2 regions of the Desulfofundulus sp. JL263-se genome follow, and region 1 is predicted to be linked to the other one. Evidence: predicted binding sites of a transcription regulator. Region 1 holds the regulator's gene; the other holds the start of a gene.
The links. Region 1 encodes LexA, which represses DNA repair genes until DNA is damaged. Its sites were predicted from a motif close to CNAACANNTGTTNG; they were not measured.
Positions count from the first base shown of each region.

Region 1 (7,498 bases):
CGTTTTTACAGGTAATTGGGCAGTTATTACCTACCTATATAATAGCCGGTGGTCCCGATGGCCTATATATTTTAGATCAACATGCCGCACACGAGAGGATTATTTTCGAAGAACTTTTAAACTCGGTTAATAACGGTGGAAATCATACGCAGATGCTATTGAGACCAGTTCCCCTGGAATTAAATTATAAGGCATTAACTGTTTTACAGGAGAATTTAAATAATTTTAAAACTTTAGGATTTATTCTTGAAGAATTTGGAAGCGGGGCATATATACTACGGGGTATCCCGGCGAATTTATCTACAGAAAAAGCAGTATACCAATTTATTGATTTACTTGACGAATTGGCAGTTACCGGGCGGGAAGAAAGCTATGAAGATTTTAATCGGGCTGTTGTTACCCGTTTAGCTTGCCAGGCGGCTATAAAATCAGGTGAGAAATTGTCCTTAGAGGCAATGAATGCCATTGTACAAAAGCTTTCCCGGGCAAATGAACCTTATACTTGTCCCCATGGACGGCCCACCCTCGTAAAAATTACAGAGCGGGAATTGGCACAAATGTTTAAAAGAACAAATTAGTGCAGGAAGAGATATGGTAACGACAGGGTAGTTATTATAGTTACCACTTCACATGAATCTGATAGACAAAAAGAAAACTGGCGCAGAAGGGGGTTTTTCTCCGGGTAAAGGCTACCTGTGTGTATAAAAGGAGTAAAGGCTGGGAAAACTGACCAAATGATTAAAGCGATGGACCTTATATCCAGGCAAATACCGTTAATTTTTTCCCCGGCCTGGCTACGGATTAATTGCGGTAAGTTACATAACAGGGAAGACGGCAAAGGGTTAAAAATGAATTTTTTCAATAATTCAAAAGTGAAGCTTGAGGGTAAAAGAAAGGTGGGGAATTTATTTGTTTGGGCGCTGATATGATAGCAGGTGGTAAATATTTCCCTATGCAGTATGACGCTTGGCTGGAGGAAAGGTTGGTGCGCCCATGGTAACAGAACGCTCTACTTTATTGGTAATATTAGGTCCGACGGCAACTGGCAAAACTGAGGTTGCAATAGAAGTTGCCTTACTTACCGGTGGTGAAGTTGTTTCAGCCGATTCCATGTTAATATATAAGTATATGGATATAGGTACTGCCAAGCCCAAGCCGGAGGAACGTAAAGGGGTGACTCATCACCTCATTGATATTGTTTTGCCGGATGAGGAATTTAGTGTAGCTCACTATCAAACCAGGGCCCTGGCTGCCATAGAGGACATACTAAGGCGTGGAAAATTACCGATTTTGGCAGGGGGTACCGGATTGTATATTAATTCCATAATATATGGTTATAAATTTGGGGAAGTAGGAATTGATTATGAAGTAAGGGCCAAGTTAAGGCGTTATGCCCTTCAACATGGTAACGAAGCGTTGCATAACCGGTTGAAGCAGGTAGACCCTGTCACTGCTGCCCGCTTGCACCCTAATGACCAAAAACGCATAATAAGGGCATTAGAAATTTATGAAAAGACCGGAAAGCCCATGTCGGCCTTTGCTGCTAATGAACGCAATCAGTCTCGGTTTAATGTTAAGCTTTTTGGATTGTATATGCCCCGGGAGGAACTTTATAATAGGGTTAATAAAAGGGTAGAAAAGATGCTGGATGAAGGGCTTGTGGATGAAGTTAAAAGATTATTGGAACTGGGTTATGATACTCATTTAGTATCCATGCAAGGCTTGGGATATAAAGAAATTGCTTCTTTTTTGAAAGGTGAAATTAACTTTGAAAGGGCTGTATATTTAATAAAGAGGGATACGAGAAGATTTGCCAAAAGACAACTAACTTGGTTTAGACGTGACCCGCGTATTAAATGGATTAATGTAAAGGATTACTATAATGCACGGGAAATAGCCCTAGAAATTATCAGAAGCGCGGAAGGAGTTACCGAAGACGTGTCGAACCATTAATGAAAAATATTCCAACGGAGGTACTGTAATGTCAAAGACACAAATAAATTTACAAGATGCATTTTTGAACCAGGTTAGGAAGGAAAGCATTCCTGTAACCATTTATCTTATTAATGGCTTTCAACTCAGAGGAATGGTTCGGGGATTTGATAATTTCACCGTAATACTTGAGAGTGAAGGAAAGCAAATGATGGTTTATAAGCATGCCATTTCAACGGTGAGTCCTATGAGATCAGTGGGCACTTCGTTTTCGGAAACCAAACCTAGTAGCCAATAACAGGAAGCAGTCCCTCTGTGGGAGGGGCCTTCATTTTTAGGTCAGCTGTACACTTGCCGGACGTATAATTAATTATAATAAGTATGGTCCGGCGAGGTGACAGAATTTGGTTTGTATTAAATTACGTAACAACACAAAAAGTTTTATGAGTTCCTCCCGGAAAGATGGTACTCGAAAAAAAAGCTCTGTTAAGCAGGTATCCAATAACTATAGCGGGGGTTCTTATGAGGGCAAAACGGAATTACATAAAATTAAGGAAGAACTGTACAGTTTGGTTGGATTAAGAAATGTAAAACAAATGATTGAAGAAATTTGCGCTTTTGTAGAGATACAAAAGTATCGTAAAAAGGAAAATTTAGCTACTGAATCCCAGGTGCTACACATGATTTTTAGGGGTAATCCCGGCACTGGAAAAACCACCGTGGCTAGGATTCTAGCGAAACTTTTTAGAGAACTGGGTATTTTACCTAAAGGGCATTTGGTAGAAGTGGAAAGGGCTGATCTGGTAGGTGAATATATAGGGCATACGGCTCAAAAAACAAAAGAGCAGATAAAAAAAGCAATGGGTGGTATTTTATTTATTGATGAGGCTTATTCCCTGGCAAGGGGCGGGAGCAGGGATTTTGGCAAAGAGGCCATAGACGCGCTGGTAAAGGGGATGGAAGACTACAAAGATAATTTAATTGTTATATTGGCAGGTTATAAAAAGGAAATGCAACGTTTTATCGAAGTTAATCCTGGCCTTCGTTCCCGTTTTCCAATTTATATTGATTTTCCTAATTATACCACTCAAGAACTCTTAAGTATTGCAGATTTAATGTTGAAAAAAAGACAATATTATCTGGATACTGCAGGGCGGGAAGAGCTTAGATTAATCATTGAAGCGCGATCCAGACAGCACCAGCATAGTGGGAACGCAAGATTGGTTCGCAACCTCGTGGAGCGGGCCATTCGTTTACAAGCAGTGCGTCTGGTAGAAAAGAAGAATTTTACCCGGGAGGAACTTATGACTATTACCAGGAAAGATGTACTAAGGGCTCGGGATGCTTTTAACGATTTGGGAGGATGGGATGAGAGGTAGTAAATATGATCTTAAACAACTAGCCCGAGAAGTAGAAGAAGAAATCCAACCGATACTGGCCAGGTTAAATGAGGTATCCTTAGAAAATCAAGAAAGGGTTTTAAGTGCTTTCAGAAGTTGCAGGGTTTCAGATTATCATTTAAAAGGTTCTACCGGGTATGGATATAATGATCAAGGCAGAGAGGTTCTGGAAAAGATTTATGCTAAAATATTTGGGGCTGAAGCAGCTCTGGTTAGGGGACAGATTGCCAGTGGTACCCACTCTATTGCGTTGTGTCTGTTTGGAATTTTGCGTCCCGGAGACAGGTTGTTATCAGTAAACGGAGCACCGTATGATACCTTACAAAAAGTGATTGGTATAGCCGGAGGAGTAAAAGGTTCTTTAATAGATTGGGGAATTAAATATGAGCAGGTGGAATTGCTTCCCAATGGAGAACTTGATTGGGAGGCTATTAATAAGGCATTGGATAGACCTTTAAGGATGGTAATGCTACAAAGATCTCGGGGGTATAGTTTGCGGAAATCCTTAGATATTGGAACAATAGGTAAAATTGTTGAGTTTGTCAGAACCAAGCAACCGGATGCCATTGTTTTTGTTGACAATTGTTACGGCGAATTTGTGGAAAGGTTAGAGCCGACCATGGTCGGTGCGGATATAATAGCAGGTTCCCTTATTAAAAATCCAGGAGGGGGGCTAGCACCTACAGGTGGGTATATAGCAGGAAGAAAAGAACTGATAGAAATGGTTGCCTCTCGTTTAACCGCTCCAGGGATCGGTGGTGAGGTGGGGGCCACTTTGGGCTGGCAAAGACTGTTTTTCCAGGGAATTTTTTTGGCCCCTTCTGTAGTTTCGCAGGCATTAAAAGGAGCGGTTTTTGCGGCCAGGCTTTTTGAAAAGTTGAATTTTAAGGTTTCTCCTTTGTTTTATGAAAACCGAACCGATATTGTACAGGCCGTAACCTTAGGTTCGCCGGAAAGGCTTGTGGCCTTTTGCCAAGCAATTCAAATGGCTTCCCCGGTGGACAGTCATGTTCGCCCTGAGCCTTGGGACATGCCGGGTTATGAGGATCCTGTGGTAATGGCGGCAGGTACTTTTATACAGGGAGGGTCCCTGGAACTTACTGCTGATGGACCCATAAGACCGCCTTATGTGGTATACCTTCAAGGCGGCTTAACTTTTGAGCATGTTAAAATTGCTACTTTGGCTGCCGCTAAACAGGTATTGGAAGTAAGGGACGGGTTATGAACTTGAAACAATTAGAAGCTTTTTTATGGGTTGCTGATCTGAAAAGTTTTACCCGGGCGGCCAGAAAATTATATATGAGTCAACCTGCAGTAAGCTTTCAAATAAAGGCACTTGAAGACGAGTTGCAAGTTTCTTTGTTTCAAAGGCGCGATAAAAAAGTAATTCTTACCGAAGCTGGCCGTTTGCTTTACCCCGCGGCTAAGGAAATACTTAGGCATTACTACAAGGTTATTGAAGACTTGGATAATCTCAAAGGCCTAAAAATTGGGCAACTTAATATTGGTGCCAGTACCATTCCAGGAGAATATGTTTTACCACTTTTTATAGGCGGTTTTAACAAGGTATATCCCGGCATAAAGATTTACCTAAGGATAGGCGGAAGCGGTGAAGTTATTAACTGGGTCAATAATATGGAGGTTGCTTTGGGAGTAACTGGCACCATTGTGGAAGGTAATGGATTGGAATGTGAGCCCTGGATATATGATGAATTAATTTTAATTGCTCCACCAGACCCGTATTGGCAAAATAAAAGGGAAATACCCTTGGAAGATTTGTTAACCCATCCCCTGATCCTTCGCGAAGCCACTTCTGGCACCAGGAAGACAATAGAAAATCGTTTGCAAAAAAAGGGAATTTCTCTGGAGCAGTGCCGGGTTATTATGGAAGTGGGCAGTACCCGGTCGGTAATCACAGCTGTTCAGGCCGGCTTGGGCATAAGTTTTGTTTCTCGCTGGGCGGCAAAGGAACCCCTGGCACTTGGCAGGGTGATTGAGGTTAAAATAATGGAACTTTATCTTGGCAGGGAGCTTTATTTAGTGCGCAATTCCCAGGCTTTAGGGGGAGGGTTTGCCGCAACGGCCTTTATTAAATATGTTAAGGACCGGCGTACTTTAGAATTGTTAGGTTTTTGAGTTATTATAATTTCCTTAAAAGTCCAATGACCTTACCTAGAATTGTAACATCCCGGATAATGATAGGAGCCATATTTTTATTTTCCGGCTTAAGTTTTACGTGATCTTTTTCTTTTAAAAATCTTTTTACGGTAGCCTCCTCCTCCAATAGTGCCACTACAATATCTCCATTGTCGGCGGTAGACTGTTTTCTTACTATAACCAAATCTCCATCGAAAATGCCGGCGTCAGTCATGCTCTCTCCTTTTACCCTCAGTATAAAAAATTCACCTTCTCCTATGAAATCTGAGGGTAAGGGGAAGAATCCTTCCCTGTTTTCCATCGCTAGCAAAGGGTATCCTGCTGCTACGCGGCCCACAATCGGAACCCAATTAATCTTTTCATTGGGTTCATTGGGCATTCCCAGTACTTCAATGGCCCTGGGTTTTGCAGGGTCCCTTCTAATCATTTCTTTTTCTTCCAACCTCCTTAAATAACTGTGCACAGTTGAGCTGGAACGTAAGCCTACCTTTTGGCCGATCTCTCTGACCGAAGGTGGGTATCCTTTTTTATGAATCGTTTCTTTAATTACATTTAAGATAGCTTCTTCCCGTGGGGTTAGTTCTTTGGACATAAGATAACACAACCTTTCTGAGTTATTTTTAGAAATTATATCACATATAAGACGATTAGTAAAACGTATGTTCGAAACTTTTATTTAAGTTTTAGTTAATTAATATGGTTTTATTTTTTAGAAGGATATTAAAGTAGATTTGTTGAATTTGTCTGAATATAAAAAATTTTTACCTAAAGAAGGTGGGGCTCTTGAAGAAATTTAAGATTGCTATTATTGCCGGGGATGAACGGGGATATAAAGTGGTAAACAGGCTTTTGAGGATAAGCAAAGTGGAAGTAATGGCAGTTTATTTGCTTGAGAAAAATGATCGTTCCTTGAAGGATATGTTCCATGATATGTTAGGTGAAAAGGTTAAGATTATTACTGAAATTGATAAATTAGAAGAAATATCTTCGTTAAGTATAGATGCCGTTATTGAGCTGTCAGGATTAACGGGAGTTCAGAATATTTTAATCAACATGAACCTTCCCGGCATAATAATTTTGAAAAAGCGGGCGATTGAGCTGCTGGAAATTATCTTCCAAGAAGAAGGGTTGTTGGAATATAATAGGATCCAGGGTGAGCTATCCACCATCTTAAACTCAGTTCAAGAAGCTATTGAAGTAGTTGACGAAAAAGGTGTAATAAAATATGTAAATCCTGCCTTCACAAAAATTACGGGCATAAAAGCATCCGATCGCATCGGCAAAAATATATACGATGTTTCTCCTGAAGGGGCTTTAGCTAAAGTATTAAAAACGGGTAAGCGTATTTTTGGTCACCGTACCACCGTAGGTGGAAGTAATGCGGAAGTTATTAGCAATGCTTCTCCTATTATTGTTGATGGTGAAACTCGGGGAGCAGTTGTAGTATTTAATCATTTTACGGATATTATGAAATTAATGGAAGAATTGAAACAAAGTACATCTATTATAGAAACCCTTTCTGATAAATTTGGTCAAGTTGCAACCAGTAAATATACCTTCAAAGATATTTTAGGTAATAATCAGGAACTAAAAAAATGTATTCGACTTGGTGAACGGGCTGCTAAGAGTGATTCAACTGTGCTTCTGGTAGGAGAAAGCGGGACGGGGAAAGAGCTATTTGCCCATGCCATTCACAGCGCTAGTGCAAGAAGAGGTAAGCCTTTTATAAAAGTAAATTGTGCTGCAATTCCGGAGAACCTGTTAGAAAGTGAGTTTTTTGGTTATGTTAAAGGTGCTTTTACCGGTGCAGTTAAATCTAAGATAGGAAAGTTTGAGCTGGCTAACGGTGGTACCATCTTCCTTGATGAAATTGGAGATATGAATCCTAATTTGCAAGGTAAACTTTTGCGGGTTTTACAAGAAATGGAGTTTGAAAGGGTAGGGGGAAATGAGACTATAAAAGTTGATGTGAGGGTAATTGCTGCTACCAACAGGAATTTACATGAATT
Region 1 covers NZ_CM149993.1:2,086,265-2,093,762, reverse strand. The annotation lists gene mutL (DNA mismatch repair endonuclease MutL) at 1-578, shown strand, start outside; gene miaA (tRNA (adenosine(37)-N6)-dimethylallyltransferase MiaA) at 967-1,953, shown strand; gene hfq (RNA chaperone Hfq) at 1,982-2,230, shown strand; gene ACX4JR_RS10735 (AAA family ATPase) at 2,376-3,311, shown strand; gene ACX4JR_RS10730 (methionine gamma-lyase family protein) at 3,301-4,557, shown strand; gene ACX4JR_RS10725 (selenium metabolism-associated LysR family transcriptional regulator) at 4,554-5,468, shown strand; gene lexA (transcriptional repressor LexA) at 5,473-6,081, opposite strand; gene ACX4JR_RS10715 (sigma-54 interaction domain-containing protein) at 6,264-7,498, shown strand, end outside.

Region 2 (7,498 bases), 610 kb from region 1:
CTACCGCTACCGGGCCGTGAGCATTACTGGCAGCAGCAAAGGCGATATCCGCCAGGCTGAAAATAGCCCCGCCGTGGGTTACACCAATTCCGTTAAGCAATTCGGACCCCACCTTCATAACTGCCCGGGCGTAGCCGGGCTTCATTTCCAGGAGCTGTATGCCGAGGTGTTTTGCCAGGGCATCTTTTTGCAATCGAATTCTGGCTTGTTCAACGGCACTTATGCTTTTATTGTAATTCGTTTTTTATCTCCCCTTTCTGAAGAAAATTAACCAGAAACAAAGGTTGTTTACTTCATGATAACAGTTTTCTCTCGAGATTTCGGTATTGCAGTGCCTCCGCTATATGTATTGCATCTATGGTGTCACTGCCAGCTAAATCGGCAATGGTACGTGCCACTTTTAAAATTTTATTGTAGGACCTGGCAGTTAAATTTAGACGGTGAAAGGCCTCTTCAAGAAGGGTACGTCCTTCCGGAGTGGGGCAGCATATTACGTGCACCATTTGTGCTGTCATATGGGCATTACAGCTTATTCCCAGCTTGTCAAACCCATATTCCCTTAATCGCCGTTGCTGAATTTCCCTTGCCTCTCGAACTCTTCTCTTTATGGCTTGAGATGTTTCACCACCAGGAGCGGAATCCAATTCTGAAAATTTAGGTCTGGGCACTTCAATGTGAATATCCAAGCGGTCCAAAAACGGGCCCGATATTCGTCCCAAATAACGCTTGATCTGCAACGGAGTACATTTACATTCTTTTTCTTCATCTGTCAGAAAACCGCAAGGGCATGGATTCATTGCTGCCACCAGCATTATACGGGCAGGATAACTTACCGAGGCATTAACCCGTGAGATGGTTATCGTAGAATCTTCCAGGGGCTGGCGAAGGGATTCCAGGGCATCCCGGCGAAATTCCGGTAACTCGTCCATGAATAAGACGCCGTTATGAGCAAGGGAAATCTCTCCCGGCCGGGGGAATTTCCCGCCCCCTACGAGTCCCGCTGTTGATGCGGTATGGTGGGGGCTGCGGAAAGGTCTTTGGGCCACAAGGGGTTTCTTTGGAGGAATCAGGCCTGCCAGGCTGTGGATTTTTGTTACTTCCAAAGCTTCCGGCAGTGTCAGGTCAGGTAAAATTCCTGGCAGTCTCCTGGCCAGCATGGTCTTACCCGAACCCGGACTGCCCAGCATGAGAACATTATGTCCCCCGGCTGCTGCAACTTCCAGTGCCCTTTTTGCAGCTGCCTGCCCCTTAACTTCGGTCATATCGGGCTCATCTTCCCTGCCTTCTTCAAGTAGGTTTTCAACATCTTCCCGGTGGGGAGCTATGTTTTCTTCACCCTTAAGGTGGGAAACAAGCTGGGTAAGATGTGCTGTCCCGTATATATTGACTTCCTGTACCAGGGCTGCTTCCGGTGCATTTTTCCAAGGGACAACAATGTCATGCATACCATAGTCTTTTGCAGCCGATACCATGGCGAGAGTTCCGTTAACTGCCCGGATTGAGCCTTCCAAGGATAATTCTCCCAAAAAAATATAATGCTGGCAGGTCAGTTGGTCAATTTGGCCCGTAGCGGCAAGAATACCGATGGCAATTGCTAGATCGTAAACAGGCCCTTCCTTTTTTAAATCAGCAGGTGCTAAATTTACCGTTATGCGGCTGTGAGGAAATTCATAACCGGAGTTTTTAATGGCGGTTCTTACCCGGTCCCTGGCCTCTCTGACCGCGGCATCCGGCAAACCTACAATATCAAAACTTGGCAAACCGTTAGATACATCTACTTCCACCTGTACAATATGCCCTTCCAGGCCGTGCAGGGCAATACTTTTTACGATGGCCAGCATGGTCTCCTCCATGAATATTTTGTTTTACTGGTTATTTATTCCTCATAGTGATATGTATTTCCTGCATAAAGTAATTAAGACAACTTTCGCATTATATTTTGCGTTGGCCAATAAAAAACCAGAGGTTTATCTTCATTATAAGGAGTTTTTTCTTGCAGGAACAGGATTTAACTGGTATTTCCGCAGCATGGGTGAAACCCTTTTTTTATGAGCTGAAAGCTTTAATTTTTAAGGACTTTTAATTTTGCAATTCGCTTTTACTTTCTTTTTTTGAGAGCTTTGGTATTATTTTCTTTTTTATGAATATTCCGTAAAAACTTTTTGTGACTACTGTACAAATCTTATTGGCTACTTAGTTGAAAATATTGAGAATTTATTAATTGATATGAAATAGATATGATATAATTTCTTCAACCAGGAAACAGAGTTTCATATATGAAACCGAGGGCGTTGATCCCAATGTCAACAGAGAACGCCTGTTGTCACCGTGGGTAAAGGCGGTAAATTCCCAGGCATCAGATGGAAATAAGTAACATATCTGGTAAACCGATCACGCATGTACAATACTTAACTGAGCCTGTTAATACCAGTAAATATAATTTTAACAACACAGCCGGGCAACCCGGCTTTTTTGTTTTTTATTAAATACCTATTTTTCCCTATTGATAATTGCAAAAACGGAGACTATAATATGTAACAAAACACCTGTTCGGTGATTGTATGAAACGAGTAATCTTACTGGCTGACATGAACAGCTTTTTTGCAAGCTGCCACCAGGCCGTACACCCGGAACTTAAGGGTAAGAAGGTTATCGTGGCCGGGGACCCCAAGAAAAGGACAGGCATTGTATTGGCCGCGTCTTACCCGGCAAAGGCTTTGGGTGTAAAAACCGGTATGCCTTTATGGGAAGCAAAACAGCTGTGCCCGGATGGATATTACTTTAAGCCGGACTATCGATTGTACGTAGACTTTTCCAGCAAAATACTGCGTATTATGCGTGATTTTACCGACCTGGTGGAACCTTTTTCCATAGACGAGGCTTTTGCCGACCTTACAGGTGTAATTAAACTCTGGGGGCCGCCTGAAAGCATAGCAAGCATGTTAAAGGAACGCATTCGATCCGAGGTTGGAGTTTTATGCAGCATCGGCATCGGGCCCAATAAATTGATTGCAAAAATGGCGGCCGGGCTGCAAAAGCCGAACGGGCTTACCATCCTGAATAGCATAGAGGACTTTAAAAGAATTTTTTGGCCGAAGCCAGTTAGAGAATTATTCGGAATTGGTCCCGGGTACGAAAAACACCTGCGGGACTGCAACATACGTACCATTGGAGACCTGGCCGGGTTTCCCGTTGACATATTAAAAAGAAAGTGGGGAAAAAACGGGGAAATGCTCTGGCTGTGTGCCAACGGCATTGATAATAGCCCCGTGGTACCCACTTCACTTGATGTTGTTAAAAGCATCGGGCAGCAGAAGACGCTTCCCCGGGATTTACAGGGTTTCGAGAGCATCAAAGTCGTTATATTGGAATTAAGCGAGATGGTGGCACGCCGCGTGCGCCAGGGAGAATATATCGGCCGTACCGTAACCCTGACATTACGGGATCCCCAACTGCGGTTTTTTTCCAGATCCCGAACCATGGCACAATATACCGACCTGCCTGATGAAATTTACCGCGCAGCATGTACTATTCTGCATAACCACTGGGATAACTCGTGGGCAGTAAGGCTTGTCGGGGTAACCCTCGGCAATTTAATTAAACGCGATTACTTCCAGTATGATATCTTCGGCGAGAGAATACGCCTGTCCAGGCTGGCCCGGGCCTGTGACACGATAAAAAATCGTTTTGGTGAGAAGGCAATTATGAGGGGCGTATCTCTTATGGAGGGAAGTATATTACATGGATAATAGGAACGTTTTGTGGGAAAAACACCGGATCTACCTTCCTGAAATGCGCAAAAGGGCCGTCCACCGGTGCAAGCACTGCAAGTTCTTCGTAAAGATACGAGGTGGAAAAGAAACCAGCAACGGCTGTGTCGTAAATATTAAGGCGTATAGCAATTTAAAAAAGCGGGTGCCTCCGGTTATGCCGATCGTGGAAGCTATAAAACGGGTTGGGCTCGAAGGTTTGGAGCAGTGTTTAAAAAATAGCAATCCGGAAGCGCAGAGTTGTGGAAAGTTTCAACTAAAGGGGTAAGGGGATGTAGCCAGGTGTATCAGCAGACCTGCACATGTGTTTGAAGGTATAGAGGTAAGTCACATATTTAAGAGCCTGAAGATTTCTTGCGTGTTTCATACATAATGCGACAAAACTTTCATCTCAAGAAGGAAGGGATAGTAATATAATAACCCTGATAGTAGTTTTCAACTTTTATATTTCCAAGAGAAAGGGGAGGACTACAAGTAGTTAAACAATTCAAGCTTGCTCCTTTGGATAAAACAGGTAAATTGACAACTTATCTTTTTGTTATAGGTATAGGGATAATTACTTTAGGATTTATCTATCTTTTACCTTTTCTGTTTTCGCCCCGCAGATACTTAGTGTCACAACAAGGAATTGTAATTCGCGCTCTAATTTCAAGCGAAATTATTTCCATAGATAATATTAAGTCAATTGGAATTGTTGACAATTTAAAGCCCGGGACAGGATTAACGTGGATGGGAGGGCTTTTCGGTTATGTCGGAGACTTTGCCCTTAAAGACGGAAGTGTTACAAAAGTTTTCGCAACTCGCTGGGACCGCATGGTACGAATAGCAACTATAAAAGGAGATTTTTATCTCCTTTCTCCTGCCGATCCGGAGATTTTTGTTGAGGCCGTGTTAAAGCAAACCCTTTACAGACAATAAACAAGAAGTAGTTATAATACCAGCTAAGAATTACAGTTCCTGTTCCTCTTCAGTGAAGAGAAAATTTTATCGCATTATCTATGAAATGTGCAAACATATAGGGATTTCATAATTAAGAGGAAATAAATAGAGGTGTAATAAATCAAACATGAAGAAAAGTATAGCAACTTTAAAAAACATCGATAACTCTTTTGCCAAGCACTGGGTACTGGTAAATGTTTCAATTGGTACTTTTATATCTACTTTGGATGGTAGCGTGGTTAACGTGGCTCTCCCTACTATAGGTAGGGAATTTCGTACAAGTGTAACTCACTTGCAGTGGATAGTTACCGCTTATTTAGTGACAATTGCCAGCTTATTGCTCGTATTCGGCAGGTTGTCAGATATTGTGGGGAGGAAGAAGGTCTACTCTACTGGTCTTGTCATTTTTACTGTAAGCTCTGCTCTTTGCGGCATGGCACAAAATATTTGGCAATTAGTATCATTTCGAGTGATGCAAGGGCTTGGAGCTGCTATGCTAATGTCCAATGCACTCGCTCTCATCACCCAGGTGTTTCCTGGAGAAAAGCGAGGAAGAGCCTTGGGTATTAGCGCTATGATTGTTTCTCTTGGTTCCATGACCGGACCTGCCGTGGGAGGATTACTGGTAGGAACATTAGGTTGGCGCTCTATTTTCTGGATAAATGTTCCTATAGGATTGGCAGGAAGTCTTTTAGCTTTTAGCATATTACCATCTGGAAATTCAGGAAAGCAGGAGAAGTTGGATTGGGTTGGAGCCCTTACTTTTGCAATAGGAATCAACAGTCTCCTTTTCCTTTCGATTTATTTACCTCAGGAAGGCTGGAATGCTAAAACTTTAACACTTTTACTGGTGGCGCCATTATCCTATGCGATATTTTGTTTGTGGGAGAAAAAAGTTAAGTTTCCCCTGGTTGATATGGAATTAGTTAGAAATTGTAGTTTTGCTGTAGGCAACATAGCACGGCTGTTAGTTTTTCTTGCTGTATGTCCGGTGATGTTTTTAATGCCTTTTTATCTTCAACTTGTGAAGGGTTTACCACCCCAACAAGTAGGGCTGGTTATGATGTTTTTCCCTATCGCTATGGCTATTTTTTCGCCTGTGAGCGGCCGCCTATCCGATTACTTTTCACCCAAATTGCTCACCGTAATAGGACCATTGGTACTAATTGTTGGCCTGGTTTTACTGGTTCGCTTGAATATGGCATCCAGTCTTTTACTAGTATGTGTTAGTTTGACCCTGATTGGTACGGGTATGGGCGTTTTCCAGGCTCCCAATAATTCTTTGATTATGGGAAACGTACCTGCTAACAGATTAAGCATTACCAATGCTCTTATTTCTGTTATGCGTAACATCGGTACTATTTTAGGTGTGGCACTGTCTGTTTTTGTTTTTAGCCTTTATGGAGCGAGAGGTGGAATATTCCTTGCTCAAGGTAAAGCATCCAATTTGGTACCTGAAACAATTGTCAGTGTTATCAATTCCACTTTGGGTATTTCGTTATTGATACTAGTTTTTACAGTTATTTTAATGTGCTGGGGTTACAGTTGCCTTTCATAATTATTGACAAAAACACCCTTTTGAGCCACGCGTATACCTTGTGGGGAAAAGGATATCCAGTCAGCAGTGCAGGTGGTGGGTTCTTGGAAAAGTTTTGCAGGGCGAACTGGATGATATATCCTTTCGTGGTGAGATAAATGGAAAACATGGTAATTACGAATAATGGATTCTTTGGGTTAGTTAATAAACAATAGGAGATTTATGCCGTTTGAACCAAAGGATACGTGACATAGGGTCGGGAAAAAGTCGGGGTGAGTAACAGCACATCAACTTCTTTGTTTACATCAAGTGGTTTGCCGGGGGGAAATAATATGCAGGTGGGCATAGGTTATAACCAGGAAAATGATTCAACCCTAGCGGGAAGATTAGCAGCAGAACAAGCCGTCAAGCAAAGTGGAGAACCTGCCATCACCTTTCTCTTTTGTACTGAAAATTATAATCAAAAATTGGTATTTCAAGCTGTTAAGAAGGTTATAGGTAAATCCAAATTAATAGGGGCATGTACTTCAGGTATTATTACCACTACTGGGGTATTGGAGAAAGGAGTAGGAATTTGTACGATTAGCGGTTCTGAAATTCAAGCTGTCACGTGTTTGCAAGAAAATATTGCTTTATCTCCCTGGAAAAGCGGAGAAGAGGCAGGTAAAAAATTGCGTATTAGTGGTGTTGACTCCGGGACGGTCTTTGTATTTCCGGATGGATTTGCTGCTAACCTCTCCGAGCTCCTGAGAGGAATATATAATGTTCTGGGACCGGACTTCATTTATATCGGTGGGGGAACGGGGCATAATCTTAAGTCTTTTCAAACCTACCAATTTACTGACCAGGGAATTAAAAGTAATGCCCTTGCAATTGCTCTTGTTAAGGGAATTAATTTTCAAATTGGGATAGGCCACGGCTGGCAGCCTGCGGGACAGCCTATGGTAATTACTAAGGCAGAGGGCAAAAAAGTTTACGAAATTGATGGACGTCCAGCATTCGAGGTGTACTCGGAATGCCTGGGAGGTTTTGATAAGGTAGATTTTCCCTGTTATGGTATGAAGCATCCCTTTGCCATACCCTGTGTGGGTGGTAATTTCCTTATCCGGGACCCCCTTAAAATTGAAGAAGATGACAGCATAATCTTTATTACGGAGGTTCCGCAAGGCACCGTGGTAACTCTTATGGAAGGTACCCTCGATAACCTAATCACCGCTACCGGAGAAATAGCTAAAACAGCTGTAAAAGCCGT
Region 2 covers NZ_CM149993.1:1,479,900-1,487,397, forward strand. The annotation lists gene paaI (hydroxyphenylacetyl-CoA thioesterase PaaI) at 1-193, opposite strand, end outside; gene ACX4JR_RS07485 (YifB family Mg chelatase-like AAA ATPase) at 294-1,841, opposite strand; gene ACX4JR_RS07490 (hypothetical protein) at 1,831-2,052, shown strand; gene ACX4JR_RS07495 (DNA polymerase IV) at 2,562-3,749, shown strand; gene ACX4JR_RS07500 (hypothetical protein) at 3,742-4,038, shown strand; gene ACX4JR_RS07505 (PH domain-containing protein) at 4,272-4,688, shown strand; gene ACX4JR_RS07510 (MFS transporter) at 4,837-6,267, shown strand; gene ACX4JR_RS07515 (FIST signal transduction protein) at 6,579-7,498, shown strand, end outside.
Region 2: a site for LexA is predicted at 2,540-2,553, ahead of ACX4JR_RS07495 (DNA polymerase IV). Genes of this name have one in related genera too.